DNA from 3 places in the Mesorhizobium sp. P2_C7 genome. Region 3 is predicted to be linked to each of the others. Evidence: predicted binding sites of a transcription regulator. Region 3 holds the regulator's gene; each other region holds the start of a gene.
The links. Region 3 encodes PhoB, which activates phosphate uptake and scavenging genes when phosphate is short. Its sites were predicted from a motif close to TGTCATNNANCTGTCAT; they were not measured.
Positions count from the first base shown of each region.

Region 1: AC1D2G_RS08210 (acid phosphatase) is a predicted target of PhoB. The motif match lies at 5,169-5,185, and genes of this name have one in related genera.
Region 2: phnF (phosphonate metabolism transcriptional regulator PhnF) is a predicted target of PhoB. The motif match lies at 2,466-2,482, and genes of this name have one in related genera.

Region 1 is NZ_JBFUDW010000003.1:101,617-109,426, forward strand. It holds gene AC1D2G_RS08195 (Gfo/Idh/MocA family protein) at 16-1,074, shown strand; gene AC1D2G_RS08200 (putative bifunctional diguanylate cyclase/phosphodiesterase) at 1,161-3,569, opposite strand; gene AC1D2G_RS08205 (cytochrome-c peroxidase) at 3,789-5,021, opposite strand; gene AC1D2G_RS08210 (acid phosphatase) at 5,275-6,813, shown strand; gene AC1D2G_RS08215 (Lrp/AsnC family transcriptional regulator) at 6,852-7,331, opposite strand; gene AC1D2G_RS08220 (RBBP9/YdeN family alpha/beta hydrolase) at 7,440-7,810, shown strand, end outside.
Region 2 is NZ_JBFUDW010000005.1:370,150-377,959, forward strand. It holds gene AC1D2G_RS13665 (ABC transporter permease) at 1-498, shown strand, start outside; gene AC1D2G_RS13670 (zinc-binding alcohol dehydrogenase family protein) at 573-1,589, shown strand; gene phnF (phosphonate metabolism transcriptional regulator PhnF) at 1,692-2,441, opposite strand; gene phnG (phosphonate C-P lyase system protein PhnG) at 2,562-3,023, shown strand; gene phnH (phosphonate C-P lyase system protein PhnH) at 3,023-3,634, shown strand; gene AC1D2G_RS13690 (carbon-phosphorus lyase complex subunit) at 3,636-4,748, shown strand; gene AC1D2G_RS13695 (alpha-D-ribose 1-methylphosphonate 5-phosphate C-P-lyase PhnJ) at 4,745-5,638, shown strand; gene phnK (phosphonate C-P lyase system protein PhnK) at 5,635-6,411, shown strand; gene phnL (phosphonate C-P lyase system protein PhnL) at 6,415-7,122, shown strand; gene AC1D2G_RS13710 (DapH/DapD/GlmU-related protein) at 7,119-7,736, shown strand.
Region 3 is NZ_JBFUDW010000013.1:110,756-118,565, forward strand. It holds gene AC1D2G_RS24880 (PAS domain-containing protein) at 1-5, shown strand, start outside; gene pstS (phosphate ABC transporter substrate-binding protein PstS) at 512-1,567, shown strand; gene pstC (phosphate ABC transporter permease subunit PstC) at 1,635-2,618, shown strand; gene pstA (phosphate ABC transporter permease PstA) at 2,622-3,473, shown strand; gene pstB (phosphate ABC transporter ATP-binding protein PstB) at 3,470-4,276, shown strand; gene phoU (phosphate signaling complex protein PhoU) at 4,302-5,009, shown strand; gene phoB (phosphate regulon transcriptional regulator PhoB) at 5,029-5,718, shown strand; gene AC1D2G_RS24915 (ROK family protein) at 5,873-7,120, opposite strand; gene xylF (D-xylose ABC transporter substrate-binding protein) at 7,475-7,810, shown strand, end outside.

The DNA.
Region 1 (7,810 bases), on a different contig from region 3:
TCCAAGGAGCAAGAAATGCGGCTTTTGATACTCGGCACCGGCTGGATGGCGCAGGAACATGCAAGGCGGTTCGGCGCCATCGAGGGCGTGGACATCGTTGGTGCCGTCGATGTCGATGCGGCGCGCGTCGGCGAATTCGCCGACGGCTTCAACATCCCCAACCGCTTCACCTCACTGGAGGAGGTGCTGAAATGGGGCGGCTTCGATGCGGTGGCCAATGTCACGCCGGACCGCATTCATCATCCGACCACCATGGCGCTGATCGCCGCCGGCAAGCCGGTGCTGTGCGAGAAGCCGCTGGCCGAGAACTACGGCAAGGCCACCGAGATGGCCGATGCCGCCGAGGCTGCCGGCATCGTCAACATGGTGAACCTCACCTATCGCAATGTCGCGGCGCTGCAGAAGGCCCGCCAGATGGTGCAAGCGGGCGAAATCGGCACGGTCAGACATGTCGAAGCGTCCTATCTGCAAAGCTGGCTGGTGTCGAAATTCTGGGGCGACTGGCACACCGATCCGAAATGGCTCTGGCGACTGTCGCGAGGCCATGGCTCGAATGGCGTGCTCGGTGATGTCGGCATCCACATCCTCGATTTCGCCAGCTATGGTGCCGCTCTCGACATCGACCATGTCTTCTGCCGGCTGCGCGCCTTCGACAAGGCGCCCGGCAATCGCATCGGCGACTACGAACTCGACGCCAATGACAGCTTCGCCATGACGCTGGATTTTTCCAACGGCGCCTTCGGCGTGGTGCATGCCAGCCGCTGGGCGACCGGCCATCTCAACGAACTGCGCCTGCGCATCTATGGCGACAAGGGCGGCATCGAGGTGGTGCACAATCTCGACGGCTCGCTGCTCAAGGCCTGCGTCGGCGACAATGTCGAGAACGCCAAATGGGAAGAGCTCGACGCCGGCTCGGTGCCAACCAACTACCAGCGTTTCGTCGACGCCGTCACCAGCGGGGTGCAGAGCGAGCCCAGCTTCCGCCACGCCGCCGGCCTGCAAAAGGTGCTCGACCTCGCCGTGGTGTCGGACGAGAAGCGGGCGGAGTTGAAGGCAAATGCCGACACGCAATAAAGTTTGTTGATATTCAGGTGATGCCGGCCTGCAAACGACGGTTCCCTGCGCTGCCGGTGCTCACGTACTTGCCCCGTTGGTGCTGCTTATGCGGTCAAGGCATCTTGCAGTTCGGGCTGTTCGAAAAACGAATGAAGCTCGGATGCCGGCATTGGACGGCCAAAGAGCCAGCCCTGGACATCCGTGCAGCCATTCTCCCTGACCAGCCTGAACTGGTCCTCGGTCTCGACGCCTTCCGCGGTCGTGGTCATGCCTAGCGTTGCGCCGAGTTCGGCGACGGCCTTGACGATTGCCCGGCTTTCGCCGCTCTCGCACATCAGGCTGACGAAGCTGCGATCGATCTTGATGCGGTTGAACGGGAACGACCTGAGATAGCTCAGCGAGGAATAGCCGGTGCCGAAATCGTCCATGGCGATGCTGATGCCGAGGTCGCGCAGGCTGTACAGCGTGTTTATGGTGTTTTCATTGTGCGCCAGCAGCACCGATTCGGTGATCTCCAACTCGAGCCGTGACGGCAGCAGGTTCGAAGCCGCGAGCGCCGCGGCAACCTGAAGCGGCAGCCCCTGCTGTTTGAACTGGGCGGGCGAGAGATTGACCGCGACCTTGACGGGGAGGGGCCATTTGGCGGCGTCGGCGCAAGCCCGCTGCATGATCCACTCGCCAAGCGTGTCGATGACGCCCGTCTCCTCGGCCATCGGGATGAATTCCGCCGGCGGCAGCAGGCCGAGGCGCGGATGGTTCCATCGCACCAGGGCTTCGAAGCCGGTGAGTTTCGAGGTCTTGGCGTCGTGCAGCGGTTGATAGTACACGACGAACTGCTCGTTTGTGACGCCGAGAGCCAGTTCGGATTCGAGTTGGCGCCGCTCCTGCAGTCTTGCGTCCATTCCCGGCTCGAACGACCTGCAGGTCCCGCGGCCTTCCATCTTGGCTTTGTACAACGCCAGGTCGGCATTGCGGATGAGGATTTCCGAACTTTGTCCGTCGTCCGGGAAGACAGCGATGCCGATGCTGCTGCCGATGTTGATCTTGTGGCCCTGTATCAAGAATTCGCCGGCCAGGGCATGAATGACCCGGCTCGCCAGCACACCCGCCTCTTCGTCGCCATCGATCAGGAGCTGGAGGATGACGAACTCGTCTCCCCCGGTTCGCGCGACCATGGCGGTTTCGCCCGCCTGCTGCTTCAGGCGCCTCGCCACCGCACCGAGAACCTCATCGCCGATCGGATGGCCGAGGGTGTCATTGACCGGTTTGAAACGGTCGAGATCGACGCAATGGACGGCCAGCTTCTCGCCGTCCCTGAGGCTTCTCAGCGCCTCGTCCATCGTGTCGGCCAGGAGGCCCCGGTTGGGCAGGCCGGTGAGAATGTCATGCGTGGCAAGGTGTTGGATCTCGGCGGTGCGTTCCTCGACCCGCCGCTCCAAAGTCTCGGCGGCATTGGTCTGCATCATCATCGTGCGTCCGATCGCATACCAGCAGGCCAGCGCCAGCAGCGTGACCACCGCGACCGCCGCATAACCAGCCAGTTCGAATTGCCGCACCGACAGGGCGTCCATGTTGCTGTCGTATCTGCTGTTGGGGAAACCGGCCCAGAGACGCCAGGCGCTTCTGGGATCGTTGAGCGAGAGCGGGATGACTTCGGAATAGATCAGATTGGGGTCGGCCGCCGTGAAGGCACGGGAATCCGCCGCCAGGGCCGTCGACATCTTGTGCTGGTCGGATTCAAATCCGTAGCCTGAATTGACGATGACATAGTCGCTGCTCGGCAACAGTTTTCTCAGTGCCGAGGTGAGCATGATTGCCGAGACGGAGCCGCGCAGGCTGCCATCCTGGCCGAAGACCGGGACCGAAAGGATGAAACCGGAGCGATCCGCGTCATTGCCGGTGTGGATGAAATCGGTGTTGTCGCAGGTGATGAGCTCCTTGGTGCCGATGATCGGCACATTCAGCCCGTCAATGGCGCTCGAATTCGGATAGTTCGCCTTCAGCCAGGCGAGCTGTTTGGCCAGTTCCTGGTACTCATAGGTTTCGACCTCTTCGGCGGGCCGGGTCAGCGCGTTCTCGTCAAGCTTTGCGGACTTTGCGGCTGCTGCGTCGGACCGCGCCCTGGCATTCACGATCAGCTGGTCGAACTGGAGGATCGGCTCCTCGAGCTTTCCGGTCACCGCATCGAAGCGGTCGGGGTCGAAATCCAGCGGCAGGAAGTAGACCTCGGAAATGGAGACGTTGTTGGCGAGGTTGTTGTAGATCTGCTGGATTGTCGCGCGGCCCTCGTCGCCGAGGTTCGTGCCATGCCGGTCGAGGTTTCGGACGCTTGGCAGGTAGCTCAGCGTTCGCACATTCTCGTAGACGGCCCGCAAGGCGTCTTCGACCGTCTTGGCGGTTGTCCGGGCTGCCGCCTGGGAGTTCTCGATGTAGCGTTCCTTGGCAAGCGCGAAGTTCCGCTGGGCGTCGATATGCAAGGCCGCCAGCATCGCTGCGCCGGTCACAAGGATCACAACAAATCCGACTGCTCGCCAGAATGCGTTCATCGGCGTCCCACCATCAATTGGTAAGGGATACCCCAGAGCAGTTTAGGAAGCGCTAATGAGTAAGCGCCAATAACCAATGCCCTTCCTTGCGGCCCCGGTGCCCCCGCACACCAAATCCGGCAAGATCCGGAAGCCTGTTTTGTGGGTGCGAGAAAGCGGGATTGGGCATGCGCAAGGTCCAGGTAATCAGTTCGCCGGTACCGCCCCGGCCTGCTGATCGGCATCGGTCAGCGTTTGCAGGAAGGCGACGATGTCGTCGATTTCGGGGTCGGTCAGTGCCGGTTTGTCGCCGGGCTTCTTGCCGAAGGGCGGGTCTTGGTTGAGGTTGGCCCAGTAAGCCTTTGGCAAATCGTCATTTTGCCGGATCGTGCCGTCGGCATTCTTGGGATACCAATGGCCGGGATCGCTGTCGCGGCTGGCATAGAAGGCAACCGCGTCGCGCAGCGTGTGGAAGTAGCCGTTGTGGAAGAAGCTTCTGCGCAGCGCGACGTTGCGCAGTGTCGGCGTGCGAAACAGGCCGCAATACTCAGCCCGGCCATGGAGGTCGGTCCTGACCGGCCCGCACAGGCCGAGATCGAAATAGGCGGGGTCGGCATTGGCAGGGATGGCCGGGTTGCGCGGCACGGCGACGGCGATCAGGCCGAAATCGGTGAATTGCGGCGGCTCGCCGTCATTGGCGGGTTCGCTCAGGTGGCAACTGGCGCAATTGCCCTTGGTTTCGTCCTCGAACAGCGCGCGCCCGCGCAATTCCTGCGCTGACAGCGTCGCCTTGCCGGCGAGGAAGGCGTCGTAGCGGCTGGAATAGGGGTAGAAGTCGGTGCTGCTCTGCTCGAAAGTGCCGAGCGCCTCGGCAGCGGCCTCGAAGGCGTCGTCCGGGTGGTCGAACACGGTGTCGCCGAAGGCGGCCTTGAATTCATCGGCATAGCTGGACTTTCGCAGTCCGGCGGTGACGGCGGCGGCATCCTTGTTGGCCATCTCGAATGGCGACAGCAGCGGGATCTTGGCCTGGTCGCGGCCGCGGTCGGCGCGGCCGTCCCAGGTCAGGCCGCCGGTTGGGCCGTTGTCGACGCTTTCGTCGCCTTCATCCTCGGAATCGTAGAAATGCTCCGTGAAGGCTGGCACCGCCTGAAGGTAGCGAAGTGACGGCACGGCGCGCAGTCCGGGCTGGTCCAGCTTCGGACCGCCCATCTCGACCGGTGCCGCCGAGGCCGGACCGAAGGCATGGTGCGGATCATGGCAGGACGAGCAGGATTGTTTGCCTGAAGCCGACAGCGACGGGTCGAAGAACATCTTTCGGCCAAGCGCTGCCAGCGCCTGCGCCCGCGCGAAGGCATCCGCGCGCGACATCGGTCCGGGATGGACACTGCCGCTACCGGCGCTGACGGCGTTGCCGGGCAGGATGGTGGCGAGGCCAAACATCGATGCCGCGGCGGTCGCGATCATCAAGCCTTTCCATCGTCTTGCGGTCATAAGGTTCAGTCCGATTTGTTCCGCAATTAGGTCCGCACTGCAACGGATTGATGACCGGTCCACCCGCTCACGCAACCGTGTTCGGATGGGCGATAAATGTCACAAAGGTGACAAAGCATCGACCTAGCGTCCGAAGCCATGGCTCGTCGCCCCCAAGCCATGCACTGCCCTCTAGCCATCACCCTAGCCATGAGGACCTCCCATGACGCGGTTCACGCTTTTCACCTCGCTTTGCCTGGCCGGCACGGCGCTGGCCTCGATTCCGGCTACAGCCAACGCAGCCCCTCCCGGCTTCGACAAGATAGACACCGTCGTCGTCATCTATGCCGAAAACCGCAGCTTCGATAATCTCTATGGCGGCTTCCCCGGCGCCAACGGACTGGCCAACCTTTCGGCCGGCCAGGTGCGCCAGCTCGACCGCGACGGCAAGCCGCTGAGCGAACTGCCGCCGGCCTGGGGCGGCCTGACCGCCAAGGGCGTGACGCCGCCGGTGACCGAGGCGCAGACGGCCCATCTCAGCAATGCCAGCTTCGCCATCGACGACGCCAGCGGCTTCAACGAGAAGACCTCCGTCATCACGCGCGACCTCTGGCACCGCTTCTATCAGGAGCAGATGCAGATCGACGGCGGGAAGAACGACAAGTTCGTCGCATGGGCCGATTCCGGCGGCCTGGTGATGGGTCACTATGACGGCTCGGTGCTGCCGATGTGGGCGGTGGCGAAGAAATACGTTTTGGCCGACAATTTCTTCCAGGGCGCCTTCGGCGGCTCCTTCCTCAACCATATCATGCTCGCCTGCGCCTGCGTTCCGGTCTATCCAAATGCCGACACCAGCCCGGTCAAGGGGCAGATCGCCGTGGTCGAGGCCGATGGCACGACGCTGAAGGTCGCCGACAATTCGCCGGCCTCGGCCCTCGGCGGGGCGCCGAAATTTGTCAATGACGGCGCCATCACGCCAGACTTCCACGCCGTCAACACCATGCAGCCGCCCTATCAGCCGAGCGCCAACAAGCCGGCCGAAGGCGGCGACAAGGCACTGGCCGATCCGGCGCAGCCGACCACGCTGCCGCCGCAGCACGAGATCACCATAGGCGATCTGTTGTCGCTGAAGGGCGTCAGCTGGGCCTGGTATTCCGGCGCCTGGCAGGCAACGCTCGACGGCAAGAATGCGACGCCGGTGCCGAACTTCCAGTACCATCACCAGCCATTCAACTATTTCGCCGCTTACGCGCCCGGCACGGCCGCGCGGGCCGAACATCTCAGGGATGGCGGCCTCGACGGGACCGAATTCATCAAGGCGATCGACGACGGCAAGCTGCCGGCGGTGAGTTTTTACAAGCCGCAAGGCAATCTCAACGAGCATGGCGGCTACGCCGATGTGGCGAGCGGCGACCAGCATCTCGCCGACGTCGTCTCGCATCTGGAGAAGAGCCCGCAATGGAGCCATATGCTGGTGGTCGTCACCTATGACGAGAATGGCGGTTTCTGGGACCATGTCGCGCCGCCGAAGGCCGACCGTTGGGGGCCGGGCAACCGCATCCCCGCCTTCATCATCTCGCCCTATGCGAAGATGGGTACTGTCGACCACACCCAATACGACACGACGTCGATCCTGCGCTTCATCACCGCGCGTTACGATTTGCCGGTGCTGCCCGGCATCGTCGCCCGCGACAAGGCGCTGCGCAACAACGACCAGCCGCCGATGGGCGATTTGAGCGCGGCGCTCGATCTCAGCCGCTAGGGCAACTCAAGACCTCGGTGCGGCGAGCCCCCTTTGCTCTAGCCGCCTGATCTCCGGATCAGGTCGCGGCCGATCGGCTTCGGCGCCTCGCTGCGCAGCACCAGCGCCGTGGTGACCGCGCCGTGGCGGGCCACCGCGTCGACGATGGTTTCAAGCTGCGCCGGCGAGGGGACGACCACTTTCAGGATGAAGCAGTCTTCGCCGGTCAGCCGGTGCACCTCGGTAATCTGCGGCATCTCGGCGAACTGCTTCAGGCAGGGCCGGATGTGCTCATGCGTGGTGCGCACCCGGATGATCGCCATCATGCCGAGGCCAAGTGCGGCGGGATCGATCACCGCGGTGTAGCCGGCAATGACGCCGCGCTCCTCCAGCCGTTTCACCCGCTCGGAGGTCGCCGGCTGCGACAGGCCGACCCGGCGGCCAAGCTCGGACATGCCGATGCGGCCGTTTTCCTGCATGGCTTCGACAATGGCGATGTCGGTCGGGTCGAGCGGCGCGCGCTCATCGTTGTTTTTCATGATCACCTTGAATCCATCGGACAAGCCGTGACTTTTCCGATGATTTCCCATTTCCGGGGCCCTGGCAAGACACCACCATGCTCCTTCAATAGATAGGAGCAAGGCGACATGACGCATTTCATCATCCTGCCCGGCAGCGGCGGTTCGGGTCCAGCCCACTGGCAATCGCGCTGGGAAAGCGCCAATCCGGCGATGCGGCGGTTCCAGCCCTCCAGCTGGGACCTGCCGGATTTCACCGACTGGCTGGCAGCGCTCGAGGCTGCCGTGATCGAGGCGCCGGAGCCGCCGGTCCTGGTCGCGCACAGCCTGTCCTGCCTGCTGATCGCGCATTGGCAGAAGATCTCGCGGCGCCCGGTCCAGGCGGCCTTGCTGGTCGGTGTTCCCGATCCGACGGCGGTCGTGTTCCCGGCTTACGGGATGGCCTTTGCCAAAATTCCCGAGGGCCGGCTGCGGTTTGCCTCGCTGGTGGTGACCAGCAC
Region 2 (7,810 bases), on a different contig from region 3:
TTTCAGGAATTCTCGCGCAACTCCTTCCTCGGCGTCCCAAACCTGTTCTGGATGGTGATCCTGGTCGGCATTCCGGCCTACATCTTCCTCCATCACAGCCGTTGGGGCCGGTATTTGTTCTCAGTCGGCTCCAATGCCGAGGCCTCGCGCCTGTCCGGCGTCAATGTCCAGCGAACCATCTACATGGCTTACACGCTGTCGGGTCTCTGCGCGGCGTTCGTCGGCGTGTTGCTGGCCTCACGCATCGGCATCGGCAACCCGACCCAGGCCGAGGGTTGGGAACTGCAAGCGATCGCGTCGTCAGTGATCGGCGGCACCTCGCTGTTCGGCGCGGTCGGCTCGGTGCACGGGCCGCTGCTCGGCGCCTTCATCCTGGCCACCATCAACAACGGCGCCAATCTCTTGAACGTCAACGCCTTCTGGCAGCGCATCATCACCGGCGCGCTGATCATCATCATCGTCTATTTCGACGGGCTGCGACGCCGCGGTAGCAAGTGACAATAATTTGAGATCGATCGCCGGCCCTGTCGCGAAAATGGGCCGGCGATTTTCATGACAAACTGGATTGAAGCATGAAAGCCGTCGTCTGCCGCTCGCCTGGCGAGCTCGTCCTGGAAGACCGTCCGGCGCCGAGCGCGCCACCTCCCGGCTGGGCGCTGGTGGCTGTCAGCCATGTCGGCATCTGCGGCACCGACTATCATATCTTCGAAGGCAAGCACCCATTCCTCGCCTATCCCCGCATCATGGGCCATGAAGTGTCGGGAACGATCGTCGAGACCGGCGAAGGCGTTGCACTTTCCGCTGGCGAGCCGGTGGTCATCAATCCCTATCTTTCCTGCGGCAAGTGCATTGCCTGCCGGCACGGCAAGCCGAATTGCTGCGTCAAGATCGAGGTGCTCGGCGTCCATCGCGACGGCGCCATGTGCGAACGGATTCTGGTGCCGGCACAAAATCTCTATCCGGCAAACGGCCTGTCGCTGGCCGACGCCGCCGCTGTCGAGTTCCTGGCCATCGGCGCGCATGCTGTGCGACGCGCAAGCGCCGATCCCGGCGCCCGCACGCTGGTCATCGGCGCCGGTCCGATCGGGCTCGGCACCGCCATCTTCGCCGGCATCGCCGGGCTTGACGTGACGCTGCTCGACATGAGCAGCGAAAGGCTTGCCTTTGCCGCGAACGAGCTCGGCTTCCAGACCCTCGACGGTTCGCGCGGCGCGGTGTCTGATCTGGTCGGGCAAGCGACCGCTGGCGAAGGCTTCGATGTGGTCTTCGACGCCACCGGAAACACCCAGTCGGTGCAGTCGGCCTTCGCCCATGTCGCGCATGGCGGAACACTGGTGCTGGTCAGCGTCGTCAAGGACGACATCACCTTCTCCGATCCGGAATTCCACAAGCGCGAGATGACCCTGATCGGCAGTCGCAATGCGTTGCGCGCCGACTTCGACCACGTCGCCGCCTCGATCCGCAATGGCGCCGTGCCATTGGCCAAGCTCGTCACCCACCGCACCACGCTGGCCGGCACGCCACATGATCTCGCACGCTGGGCACACGAGAAATCCGGTCTGATCAAGGCTGTGATAGAAGTCGGATGAGTGCAATCCTGGAAAAGTTTGAAGCGGTTTTCCCGGGAAAAGCGCTTAGCGCTTTCGCTAAGGGAATTGAATTCGACAATCTAGGCAACCGGCGGTCTCGGCTCACAACGCCGACAATTTGAGTTCGACCCGCTCGGCCGGGAACCGTGACTCGGAAAACTGGATCGGCTGGCCGTCGGGCGTGACGTTGACGGCGACCGTGACCAGCACGATGGCGCCAGGCTGCAGGTCTAGGTCGGCAAGGTCGGCGGCATCGGCATGGCGTGCTGACAGCATTGTCGATTGCCTCAAGTAATCCTCTATGCCGAAACGTGCCAGCGATGCGGTGATCGAGCCGGTTTCAGCCATGGCGGCATCGATGCCGGCAAAGCGCCTGGCCTCGAACCAGCCCGCAGCACGCGACACCGGGCGACCGTCGGCTTCGCCGCGTGTTTCCAGCCGGATCACGTTTGTTCCCCTCGCTAAGCCCAGCCCCTCGGCGACGCGCTGGCTGGCCGGCTCCACCGACGAGGCAAGCAGGACTATATGCCGTTCCGACGCCTGCCCTTGCAGGCCTGCCGAAAACCGTGTGCGCGCGCCGATCGGATAGGACAGCCGCTTGCGCGACAGCACGAAGGTGCCACGTCCCTGTTCGGCCCGCAGCACCCCTTCCTGCACAAGGGCTGCTATGGCACTGCGCACCGTGTGACGGTTGACGCCATAGCGCTCGGCCAGCGCAACCTCCGGCGGCAGCGCTGCATTCTCGGCGAAATCGCCGATGGCGATCGCATGCAGGATCTTGTCGGCGATCTGCCGCCACAGCGAGACACCACTCCGCCGCTCGATGCTGTCCGCTGCCAACTGCCCGACCATTAATTGCCCCAGCCTCCGATTGCTTGTCATCCACCCGTCATGGACTCGCGCTAGATAATAGGTATAATTTGTATAGTTGTCTATATCAATAGACAAATCTAGCCAAGAGGAATGTTGCTCATGCGAGGACAGGAAGCCCGCGATCAGGCCGAGCGCAAGGCCGCCATGGCAACACTGGCGCAATCCAGCGGCGATGACGTCGTCCGGCTCTGGAACGCTACCGGGCTGCCCTCGGAAGCTGAGCTGCTGCGCGGCCCGGAGACCGGCTTGGTCACCGTGCGCGGCCGCATCGGCGGTGGCGGCTCCCCTTTCAATGTTGGTGAGACGACCGTTACCCGCGCCACTGTCCGGCTGCCGTCCGGACAGGTCGGCCATTGCTACGCGCTTGGCCGCGACAAGCAGAAGGCGAGGCTGGCGGCAATCGCCGACGCGTTGTGGCAGGACCCGGCGCGTCGCGCCGAGGTCGAGACCGGGCTCATAGCGCCTCTGCGGTCGGCTCTGGCCACGGCGCATGAACGGCGCCGCGCCGAGACGGCGGCAACGAAGGTGGATTTCTTCACCATGGTTCGCGGAGAAGACTGATGGAGATCGCAGCGCAATCGATCGAAGGCGGATTCGCCGATCCGGTCTTCGACGCCCAGATCGTGTTTCGCGCGGTCATGGACGCGATGGCGCGGCCGGGCAGCGTGCAACCCCTGCCCGCCTTCGCCCGCCCGCCGGTGCCGCTTTCAGCGACCGCCGGCGCCGTAGCGCTGGCGCTTTGCGACAACGACACCCAACTCTGGCTCGACCCGGCTTTGCAGCCCTCTACCGCGATCAAATCCTGGCTTGGTTTCCACACCGGTGCGCCCTTGGCCAACACGCCGGCCGATGCGCATTTCGCTTTGATCGCCACGCCGGCCGAGATGATGGCGCTCGATGGTTTTTCGCAAGGCACGCAGGACTATCCCGACCGCTCCACCACGCTGATCCTGCAAGTCAGTGATCTCGTTTCGGGTGCCCCGCTGCTGCTCGAAGGCCCCGGCATCGAAACCAGTGCCACGATCGCGCCGGCGCAGATGCCGCGTCATTTCGTCGAACAGTGGAAGCAGAATAACCAGCGCTTTCCGCGCGGCGTGGATATCATCCTCGCCACATCGGATGGCGTCGCCTGTCTGCCGCGCACAACGCGCATCAAGACGATGGGGGCCTGAGATGTATGTCGCGGTAAAAGGTGGCGAAGCGGCCATTGCCAACGCCCACAGCCTGCTCGCCGACCGCCGGCGCGGCGACCGTTCGGTGCCCGCCCTTCGCCTCGACCAGATCGTCGAACAGTTGGCGCTTGGCGTCGACCGGGTGATGAGCGAAGGCTCGCTCTACGACCGGGAACTGGCGGCGCTTGCCATCGTCCAGGCGCGCGGCGACCTGATCGAGGCGATCTTCCTGGTGCGCGCTTATCGCACCACGTTGCCGCGCTTCGGCTACTCCAAGGCGATCGACACTGCCACCATGCTGGTCGAGCGGCGCGTTTCGGCGACCTACAAGGACCTGCCCGGCGGCCAGCTGCTCGGCCCGACCTTCGACTACACGCACCGGCTGCTCGACCCTGAGCTTGCCGCCGGCGGCGATGTCGCCGAGCCGCTGCAGCGCGAGACCGAAACGCAGGCCATGCCGCGCGTTTCTGCGATCCTTGCTCGCGAGGGCCTGATCGAGCCGGATGGCGAGATGCCGCAGGACCATGTCCCCGGCGACATCACCTGCGAGCCGCTGGAATTCCCGATGGCGCGCGACATCCGCCTGCAGGCGCTGTCACGCGGCGATGAGGGCTTCTTGCTGGCGCTCGGCTATTCCACGCAGCGCGGCTATGCCCGTAACCATCCCTTCGTCGGCGAGATCCGCATCGGCGAGGTCGAGCTGGAACTGGATGTCCCCGAACTCCCGTTCGCCGTGCCGCTCGGCACCGTGCGGATCACCGAATGCCAGATGGTCAACCAGTTCAAGGGCTCGGCCAAGGCGCCGCCGCAATTCACCCGCGGCTACGGCCTGGTCTTCGGCCAGAGCGAGCGCAAGGCGATGGCGATGGCGCTGTGCGATCGGGCATTGCGCGCTTCGGAACTCGGCGAAGATGTCGTCGCCGCCGCGCAGGACGAGGAGTTCGTCATCTCGCATTCCGACAATGTCCAGGCTACCGGCTTCGTCGAGCACCTAAAGCTGCCGCACTATGTCGACTTCCAGGCCGAACTCGACCTCGTGCGCCGCATGCGCGCCGAATATGACGCCCGCGAAAACCCGGTGAAGGCGGACGACAAGAGGGAGGCCGCGGAATGACCGCTCAACCGACAGACATCGCCACCTACAACTTCGCCTACCTCGACGAGCAGACCAAGCGGATGATCCGCCGCGCGATCCTCAAGGGCATCGCCATCCCCGGCTATCAGGTGCCGTTCGCTTCGCGCGAGATGCCGATGCCTTATGGCTGGGGCACCGGCGGCGTCCAGGTCACCGCTTCGATCATCGGCCCCGACGATGTCTTGAAGGTCATCGACCAGGGCGCCGACGACACCACCAACGCGGTCTCGATCCGCGCCTTCTTCAAGAAGGTCGCCAACGTCGCGGTGACGACCGATACCGCGAGCGCCACCATCATCCAGACCCGCCACCGCATCCCCGAGCATCCCCTGACGGCGGGCCAGGTGCTGGTCTACCAGGTGCCGATCCCCGAGCCCTTGCGCTTCCTCGAGCCGCGCGAGACCGAAACGCGCAAGATGCATGCGCTGGAGGAATACGGCCTGATGCATGTCAAGCTCTACGAGGACATCGCCAGGCACGGCCGCATCGCCACCACCTATGCCTATCCGGTCAAGGTCGAGGGTCGCTACGTGATGGACCCGTCGCCGACGCCGAAATTCGACAATCCCAAGATCCACCGCTCGCCCGCTTTGCAGCTGTTCGGCGCCGGCCGCGAAAAGCGTATCTATGCCGTGCCGCCCTTCACCGAAGTGGTCAGCCTCGACTTCGAGGACCATCCGTTCGAGGTGCAGACCTTCGACCAGCCCTGCGCGCTGTGCGCGGCCGAGAATGTCTATCTCGACGAGGTCATCCTCGACGACCACGGCGGCCACATGTTCGTCTGCTCCGACACCGATCACTGCGAGAAGCGGCGTGAAGAGGGTCATCTTGGCCATCTTGCCCCAGAGACGATGGAGCCGGCGCAATGACCGACGAACCATTGCTGCGCGTCTCGGCGCTCTCCAAATTCTACGGCTCGCGCGTCGGCTGCGACAACGTCTCCTTCGACCTGTGGCCCGGCGAAGTTCTGGCTGTGGTCGGCGAGTCCGGTTCCGGCAAGACGACCCTGCTCAACTGCCTGTCGACCCGGCTGTTGCCGAGTTCCGGCACCGCCAGCTACCGCATGCGCGACGGCCAGTTCCGCGAGCTCTACCGGATGAGCGAGGCCGAACGCCGCTTCCTGATGCGCACCGACTGGGGGTTTGTCCACCAGAACCCGGCCGACGGCCTGCGCATGACGGTGTCGGCCGGCGCCAATGTCGGCGAACGGCTGATGGCGGTCGGCGACCGCCACTATGGAAAGATCCGCGCCACGGCCGTCGACTGGCTGTCGCGCGTCGAGATCGACGAAGACCGCATCGACGACGAGCCGCGCGCCTTTTCCGGCGGCATGCGCCAGCGCCTGCAGATCGCCCGCAACCTCGTCACCGAGCCACGGCTGGTGTTCATGGATGAGCCGACGGGCGGCCTCGACGTCTCGGTGCAGGCACGCCTGCTCGACCTGCTGCGCGGCCTGGTCACCGACCTCGGTCTCGCCGCCATCGTCGTCACCCACGACCTTGCCGTGGCGCGTCTTCTGTCGCAGCGCATGATGGTGATGAAGGATGGCCGCGTCGTCGAAAGCGGTCTCACCGACCGCGTACTCGATGACCCGCGCGCGCCCTACACCCAGCTTCTCGTTTCCTCGATACTTCAGGTGTAACCCATGCCGACGCCCCTCGTTGTCTCCGACGTCGCCAAGAGCTTCGCCATGCATCTGCGCGACGGCATCAAATTGCCTGTCGTGGCCGGTGTTTCGTTCTCGATCAGGGCTGGTGAATGCACCGTGCTCGGCGGCCCGTCCGGTGCCGGCAAGAGTTCGATCCTGAAGATGCTCTACGGCAACTACGCCGTTGACGAGGGCCAGATCATCGTCAAGCACGATGATGGGCTGATCGATCTCGCCACCGCCAGCCCGCGCACCGTGCTTGCCATACGCCGGCAAACGATCGGCTATGTCAGCCAGTTCCTGCGCACCGTGCCGCGCGTCTCGGCGCTGGACGTCGTCGCCGAACCGCTGGTCGAGCGCGGCGAGGACCGCGAGAACGCGCGCGGCAAGGCACGCGCCTTGCTGGCGCAGCTCAACCTGCCGGAAAAACTCTGGGCGTTGCCGCCGGCAACCTTCTCCGGCGGCGAGCAACAGCGCGTCAACATTGCGCGCGGCTTCATCACCGAGCACCCGATCCTGCTGCTCGACGAACCGACCGCCTCGCTCGATGCCAGGAATCGCGACGTTGTGATCGAACTCATCGCCGCCAAGAAGGCCGCGGGCGTCGCCCTGCTCGGCATCTTCCACGACCACGACGTGCGCGAGGCCGTCGCCGACCGCATCATCGACGTCACCGCTTTCGCGCCCGGAAAAATCGCCGCATGACGAAAAAGTTGTCAGAGACGCCGCTGATCCACCCGACGGCGGACGTGCAGAACTCGACGCTTGGCCGCTGGACCGAGATCGCCGACAGAAGCCGGGTTTCCGAGAGCATCCTCGGCGACTATTCCTACATGATGCAGGACTGCGCCGTCTGGTGCGCGACGATCGGCAAGTTTTCCAACATTGCAGCCAGCGTGCGCATCAACGCCACCAACCACCCGACGTGGCGGCCGACGCTGCACCATTTCACCTATCGCGCTTCCGACTATTGGGACGACGCAGAGCACGAAAGTGAATTCTTCGCCCAGCGCCGCGCCAAGCGGGTCACCATCGGCCACGACACCTGGCTCGGTCACGGCTCGACCATCCTGCCCGGCGTCACTGTTGGCGATGGCGCCGCGGTCGGCGCCGGTGCCGTCGTCTCGAAGGATGTCGCACCTTACACCATCGTCGGCGGCGTGCCGGCCAGACCAATCCGCGAGCGTTTCGACCGCCGTACCGCCGAACGCTACCAGGCGCTCGCCTGGTGGGACTGGGACCATGCCAAGCTGCGGACAGCACTGGATGATTTCCGGGAACTGTCGGCCGAGGCCTTTCTGGAAAAATATGGCGAATAGGCGATCACATCATTGTCATGGGTGAGCCTGTTTCATCTCCCTGACACATCGCCGGGGCGGGACGCCATCTGCCC
Region 3 (7,810 bases):
GGTAAAAGGGCGGCGCCGCACCCGGCTTGCCCGGGGAGGGAGATTCGCGACCCCTCGCTGAGGCAAGACTATGGCGCGATCGCACCATATCCAAGGCGACGCCCAGCCGAGACAATGACCACATTCGAATTCCGCTCTTCCAGTTACGGGCGGGAGCAGCGACCGCCGGCATGAGACAGCGTCAACCTACCCCAACGGACCTGTTTTCGGCGATGGCCCGGTCACGACATGTGGCCGAGAGCAACGCGTTCCCGTCCGGATTTTCTTTGCCGAGGCGTTGATCGCGAAACCGCAGGTCACTCTCGGCATGAAAAGGGGCAAGTGCCTGATTCCGGGCACAAAGCCGGGTTCCGCCGCAAGCGCCTGCCGGCCGGCATTTTCCCCGCCCCGATGACGCGTTACCGGGGTGACATGAAACTGTCATGCGACTGTTATAATCGAAGGCTATTGGCCTCAGCGGGCGCCGAGAGGATGGCGCCGAGAGACCATCTTCCGAACAGGAGCAGGCCACATGAGACATTTCATCCGCTCAGCGGTCGTTGCGATTGCAATGGCCACAGCGTCTACCGTCACCCTTTCTGCAGCCATGGCCGCGGACCTTTCCGGCGCCGGCTCGACCTTCATCTATCCGGTGTTCGCCAAGTGGGCCGACACCTACAAGAAAGACACCGGCGTCGGCCTCAACTACCAGTCGATCGGTTCGGGCGGCGGCATCAAGCAGGTCATCGCCAAGACAGTGACCTTCGGCGCCACCGACAAGCCGATGTCCGATGCCGATCTGGAAAAGAACGGCCTCGTGCAGTTCCCGATGGTGATGGGCGGCATCGTGCCGATCGTCAACCTGACGGGCGTCAAGCCGGGCGAACTCATCCTTGACGGCAAGACGATCGCGCAGATCTACCTTGGCGCCATCACCACCTGGGACGACGCCGCGATCAAGGCGCTGAACCCGACCCTGACCCTGCCGTCGACGGCGATCGCCGTCGTCCACCGTTCGGACGGCTCGGGCACGACCTTCAACTTCACCAACTATCTGGTCAAGCTGTCCCCCGACTGGAAGGACAAGGTTGGTTCGGACACCGCCGTCGAATGGCCGACCGGCGTCGGCGCAAAGGGCAGCGAAGGCGTTGCCAACACCGTCAAGCAGACCGACGGCGGCATCGGCTACGTCGAGTATGCCTACGCCAAGCAGAACAACCTGTCGTACTCCAAGATGTTGAACGCCGCGGGCAAGGTCGTCGAGCCGTCGCTCGAATCCTTCGGCTCGGCTGCTTCGAATGCCGACTTCAAGGGCGCGAAGAACTTCAACGTCATCATCACCAACGAACCCGGCGATACCACCTGGCCGATCGCTGCTTCGACCTGGGTGCTGATCCACAAGACCCCCGACGATGCTGCCGCGACCGGCGAAGCGCTGAAGTTCTTTGCCTGGGCCTACAAGGACGGCAAGGAAACCGCCAAGGGTCTCGACTACGTCTCGATCCCCGACAGCGTCGTCGACCTGATCAAGGCTTCGTGGAAGGCCGACATCCAGGCTGACGGCAAGCCCGTCTACGTCGGCGAATAACGTCCCTTGGAAGGAGCGCCGCGCCGCGGCGCTCCTTTTCCCTCAACTCAAAAAAGCCGAGCTTCACATGAGTGCTGTCCAGGAAGCCTTGCCAGCCATTCGAGGTTCGCGCGACGCGACTGTCAGACGTTTCGCGCTGACCGACGCGATCTTTCACGGAATGACCCGTGCCGCAGCCATACTGGTGCTGGTCTTGCTCGGCGGTGTTGCGATCTCGCTGTTTGCCGGCTCCTGGCAAGCCCTGTCGACCTTCGGCTTCTCCTTCCTGACCAGCGAAAGCTGGAATCCGGTGACCGAGAAATTCGGCGCGCTGGCGCCGATCTATGGCACCATCATCACGTCCGCCATCGCCATCCTGATTGCCGTGCCGCTCGGCATCGGCATCGCCATCTTCCTCACCGAGCTTTGCCCGCGCCCGCTGCGGCGCCCGATCGGCATGGCGGTTGAGCTGCTCGCCGGCATCCCTTCGATCATCTACGGCATCTGGGGCCTGTTCGTGCTGGCGCCCTTCCTGCAGACGACCGTGCAGCCCTTCATCATCAGCGTGTTCCACGGCATTCCCGGCCTCAACAGCCTGTTTGCCGGTCCGCCCTACGGCATCGGCCTTTTGACGTCGTCGCTGATCCTTGCCATCATGGTGCTGCCTTTCATCACCTCGATCACCAAGGACGTCTTCGACACGGTGCCGCCGGTGCTGAAAGAGTCCGCCTACGGCATCGGCTGCACGACCTGGGAAGTGACCCGCCGCGTGGTCATTCCCTACACAAGGATCGGCATCATGGGCGGCGTCATGCTCGGCCTCGGCCGCGCGCTCGGCGAAACCATGGCAGTGACCTTCGTCATCGGCAACGCGCATCGCATCAGCACCTCGCTGTTCGCGCCGGCAACGACGATCTCCGCAACCATCGCCAACGAATTCACCGAAGCCGTCGGCGATCTCTACACCTCTTCGCTGGTGGCGCTCGGCCTGATCCTGTTCGTCATCACCTTCCTGATCCTCGCCATCGCACGCTACATGCTGATGCGCATTGACGCCCGCACGGGAGCCTGACCGATGTCGACAGCCACATCGCTTCATCAGAGCCGCAAGAGGAAGAATTCCGTGATGATGACGCTGTGCGTCGCCGCCGCGGGCATCGGACTTGCCTGGCTGGCGCTCATCCTCGGCGCCCTGCTCTACAAGGGCCTGTCCGGCGTCAATCTTGCGGTGTTCACCGAAATGACGCCGCCGCCCGGCGATGCCGGTGGCCTGCTCAACGCCATCTACGGCAGCATCGTGATGACCATTATCGGCGTCGTCGTCGGTACACCAATCGGCGTGCTGGCCGGCACCTACATGGCCGAGTACGGACGCTTTTCGAAGCTCACCACCGTGGTGCGCTTCATCAACGACATCCTTTTGTCGGCGCCGTCGATCATCATCGGCCTGTTCGTCTACGAACTGATGGTCCGGCCGATGGGGCATTTCTCGGCGATCGCCGGCGCCGTCGCGCTTGCCATCCTGGTCATCCCGGTCGTCGTGCGCACCACCGAGGACATGCTCAACCTGGTGCCGAACGCGTTGCGCGAAGCCGGCACTGCGATCGGCGCGCCGCGCTGGGTGGTCATCAAGTCGGTCGCTTACCGCGCCGCCCTTTCCGGCATCGTCACCGGCATATTGCTGTCGATCGCCCGTATCTCCGGCGAGACGGCGCCACTGCTCTTTACAGCGCTCAACAACCAGTTCTGGTCGAGCAATCTCAACGCGCCGATGGCCAGCCTGCCTGTGACCATCTTCCAGTTTGCTCTCAGCCCTTACGAGGAATGGCAGCAACTGGCCTGGACCGGTGCACTCATCATCACATTGACGGTTCTCGCGCTCAGCATCTTTGCTCGCAGCCTGACCGGACGCAGAGAGGACAAATGAGCCAGATGTTGTCTCCAGACATGACGATCGCCGCCGAGGCAATTGCCGGCAAGGCCAAGATCGAGGTCAAGAACCTCAACTTCTACTACGGCCAGAGCAAGGCGCTGAAGGACATCACGCTGTCGCTGCCCGAGCGCAGCGTCACCGCCTTCATCGGACCTTCGGGCTGCGGGAAGTCGACGCTGCTGCGCGTCTTCAACCGCATCTACGAGCTCTATCCCAAGCAGACCGCCGAGGGCCAGGTGCTGCTCGACGGCCAGAACGTTCTCGACCGCTCGCAGGACCTCAATCTGCTGCGGACCAAGATCGGCATGGTGTTCCAGAAGCCGACGCCGTTCCCGATGTCGATCTATGAAAACATCGCCTTCGGCGTCAGGCTCTACGAGAAGATCAGCAAGTCCGAGATGGACGGCCGTGTCGAGCAGGCGCTGAAGCGCGCCGCACTGTGGACCGAAGTGAAGGACAAGCTCAACGCCAGCGGCCTCAGCCTCTCCGGCGGCCAGCAGCAGCGTCTCTGCATCGCCCGCACCGTGGCGGTGAAGCCGGAAGTCATCCTGCTCGACGAGCCGGCCTCGGCGCTTGACCCGCTGTCGACCGCCAAGATCGAAGAGCTGATCGACGAGTTGCAAGCCGACTACACGATCGTCATCGTCACCCACAACATGCAGCAGGCGGCGCGCGTGTCGAAGCAGACCGCCTTCATGTATCTGGGCGAACTGGTCGAGTTCGACCGCACCGAGAAGATCTTCACGTCGCCCCGCGAGAAGCGCACGCAGGACTACATCACCGGCCGCTTCGGCTGAGCTCAGGCATACGAGGACTAAGATCATGGGCGAACACACAGTCGCTTCTTTCGACGAGGATCTCGGACAGATCAGCAGGCTGATCCGCGACATGGGCGACCTCGCCGGCTCGATGGTCGGCGGCGCCACCAAGGCGCTGCTGAATTCCGACAACGCCCTGGCGCAGCGAGTCGTCTCCGACGATGCGATCATGGACGCGCGCCAGCGCGAGCTCGACGACCGCGCTATCACACTGATCGCTAAGCGTCAGCCGATGGCCGACGATCTGCGCCATGTTGTCGGTTCGATCCGCATGGCCGGCGACCTCGAGCGCATTGGCGACCTTGCCAAGAACATCGCCAAGCGCGTCGGCACCGTCGGCCTCAGCGTAACCCCGCGCGACCTGTCGCACTCCATCGACGCAATGGCGCAGCTGGTGCTGATCCAGGTGCAGGGCGTCATCGAGGAATATACGGCGCGCGACGCGGCGGCGCTGGCGAAGCTGCGCGCCGACGACGAGCGCATCGACGTCAAGTACACCTCCGTGTTCCGCGAACTCCTGACCTACATGATGGAAGACCCGCGCAACATCACCGCCTGCACGCATCTTTTGTTCTGCGCCAAGAACCTCGAACGCATCGGCGATCACGTCACCAACATCGCGGAAAATGCGTACTATGTTTTGACCGGCACGCAGCTGCCCGCCAATCGTCCGAAGCAGGACGAGACGGCAATGTCCGCGCCGGCGGCATGACGGCAGGGGTGACCAGTCGATGATCGCGCCACGCATCATGGTGGTGGAGGACGAGGAGCCGCTAGGTGTGCTGCTCCGTTACAATCTGGAGTCCGAGGGTTACCAGGTCGAGGTGGTGACGCGCGGCGACGAGGCCGAGATCCGCCTGCAGGAGAACGTCCCCGACCTTCTGGTGCTGGACTGGATGGTGCCGGCGGTTTCCGGAATCGAACTCTGCCGCCGGCTAAGGATGCGTCCCGAGACCGAGCGGCTGCCGATCATCATGCTGACCGCGCGTGGCGAGGAAAGCGATCGTGTGCGGGGCCTCTCGACAGGCGCCGACGATTATCTGGTCAAGCCGTTCTCGACGCCGGAGTTCATGGCCAGGGTCAAGGCGCTGCTGCGCCGCGCCAAGCCGGAAGTGCTGTCCAGCGTGCTCAAGGTCGGCGACATCGTGCTCGATCGTGAATCGCACAGGGTCTATCGCAAGAAGAGCGAGATCCGGCTCGGACCGACCGAATTCCGCCTGCTCGAATTCATGATGCGCCATCCCGGCCGTGTGTTCTCGCGCAGCCAACTGCTCGACAATGTCTGGGGCGAGACGATCTACATCGACGAACGCACGGTCGACGTGCATGTCGGCCGGCTGCGCAAGGCGGTCAACAATGGCCGCATGCCCGATGTCATCCGCACCATTCGTGGGGCGGGCTACGCAATCCGGGAAGATTAGGGATATGCTGATATTCAGGTGATGCCGGCCTGCGAACGGCAGTTTCCTGCGCTTCCGGCACTCACGGATCCAAATGTCCGCTCCGCTCCGGTTCTTGGAACCCGCCATTCTCGACTCGGCCTAACCTGAATCTCAACACATCCAGGCGCGCCATTCACGCGACGTTCTTGCCGCCGAGGCCGGACCTCGCCTGCGTGCCGGGCGCGAAAATCTCCTGGTCGACAAAGGTCAATGCCCGCGTGGCGCAGCCTTCGCGGATCAGTGGAAGTTCGTTCGGTTCGGTGTCGAAGGAAATCGATTGCGAATGCTGGCCGCCGGCGGTCTGGGCAATCGCCTCGCGCAATGCCGGCTCGATCAGGTCGAAGGCGGCGGCGCTGACGCCGACCATGGCGACGGGCGCCGGGTCGATCAGCGCGAACAGGCTGCCGAGACCGTAGCCGAGTGCCTCGCCGGCCTTGCGATAGGCCTCGCGCTCGGGTCCATCCCTCTCGCGGGCCGCGGTCGCCAGCGCGCGCATGTCGGCATCACTGACATCGGCGACCGGTTCCGCGTCCTCACTCATCTGCCTTGCGTTGCGCCAGATGGCGTAGTTGCCGGCATAGGCCTCGACGCAGCCGCGCCGCCCGCAGCGGCACAGCGCGCCGTGCGGCCGATGGATCATATGGCCGAACTCGCCGCCCGAGGAATGAGTGCCGGTGAACAGCTCGCCCTTCAGCACCAGGCCCATGCCGATGCCGTGCGACAACAGGATGGCGATGAAGTCGTCGCGGTAGCGCTCGGGGTCGCGCCAGCGCAACGCTATCGCCATCATATTGCAGTCGTTCTCCATGGTGGCGGGGATGCCGAACTCGTCCTCGAGTATGTCGGCGAAGGCGATGTCGGTGTGCGGCGTGATCGGCGACCACAGCATGGCGCGGGCACGCGTGTCGGTGATGCCCTGGATCGCCAACGCGATGCGGGCGACACTGCGGACGTCGAGGTCGGGGTCTTCGAGACGACGCCGTACGATGGCAACGCATTCACCGACCAGCGCGTCGCGCGACATGGTCAGCGTGTCCAGCCGGCGCTGTTCCTCGGCGATCACCTGGCCGGCATAGTCGATGACGGCGACCGAGAGGAAGTTCAGTGACAACACCACGGTCATCACCGCCGCCGCTTCCGGATTGAGGCCGAGGCCGACCTGGGGCCGGCCGCGTTTGAGCGAGCCGGCCTCGCTCGGCTTGCCCTCAGTCAGGATGCCTTCGCCGATGAGGTCGGAGGAGATCGCCGATATGGTCGAATGGCTGAGGCCCGTGGTCGCGGCGATCTCGGTGCGGGACGGCTGTCCGGCGCGGCGCACGGCCGCAATCACCATCGCCCGGTTGCGGCGGCGCAGATCGTCGTGGCGGATTCCGACCGACATGCTTTTTCACATCCTCCCGGTCGCTGCAGCCTTTCGTGCCTCCCGAAGGCCATCAGCGAAGCCTGAAAGCGCGACGCGCTTCAGGCACTTGTTTCTGCGCGTGTCGTTGCCCCAAAACCGCTGCGCACTTTTGGGCGACATGCGCCACGCCAAATTCTGGCAGAACCCCACCATCCTGTCATTATTTATTACGGAGCTCGAAAAAAACTCGGAGAGACGTCAAAATCCATCAGAATCGATGTTGACAGCGTTCGGGCGTTGGATCACTATTTTTTCGAGGCTCGAAAAAATAGAGCCTCTGTGCCGGCCTACGGGTCAGTTTGGTCGCGCCATACGCGGCGCAGGGAGGATATTATGAAAAAATTCACAGCCGCCATCCTGGCGGGTGTCGCCATGTCGCTGACGCTGGTGTCGGTCGCGCAGGCGAAGGACAAGGTCATCGGCGTTTCGTGGTCCAACTTCCAGGAAGAGCGCTGGAAGACCGACGAAGCGGCGATGAAGAAGGCCATCGAGGCGGCTGGTGACAAATACATTTCCGCTGATGCACAGTCCAATCCGGGCAAGCAGCTCACCGACGTCGAGAGCCTGATTTCGCAGGGCGCCAACGCGCTGATCATCCTGGCGCAGGATGCCTCGGCCATCGGCCCGGCGGTGCAGAAGGCATTGGACGAAGGCATTCCGGTCGTCGGC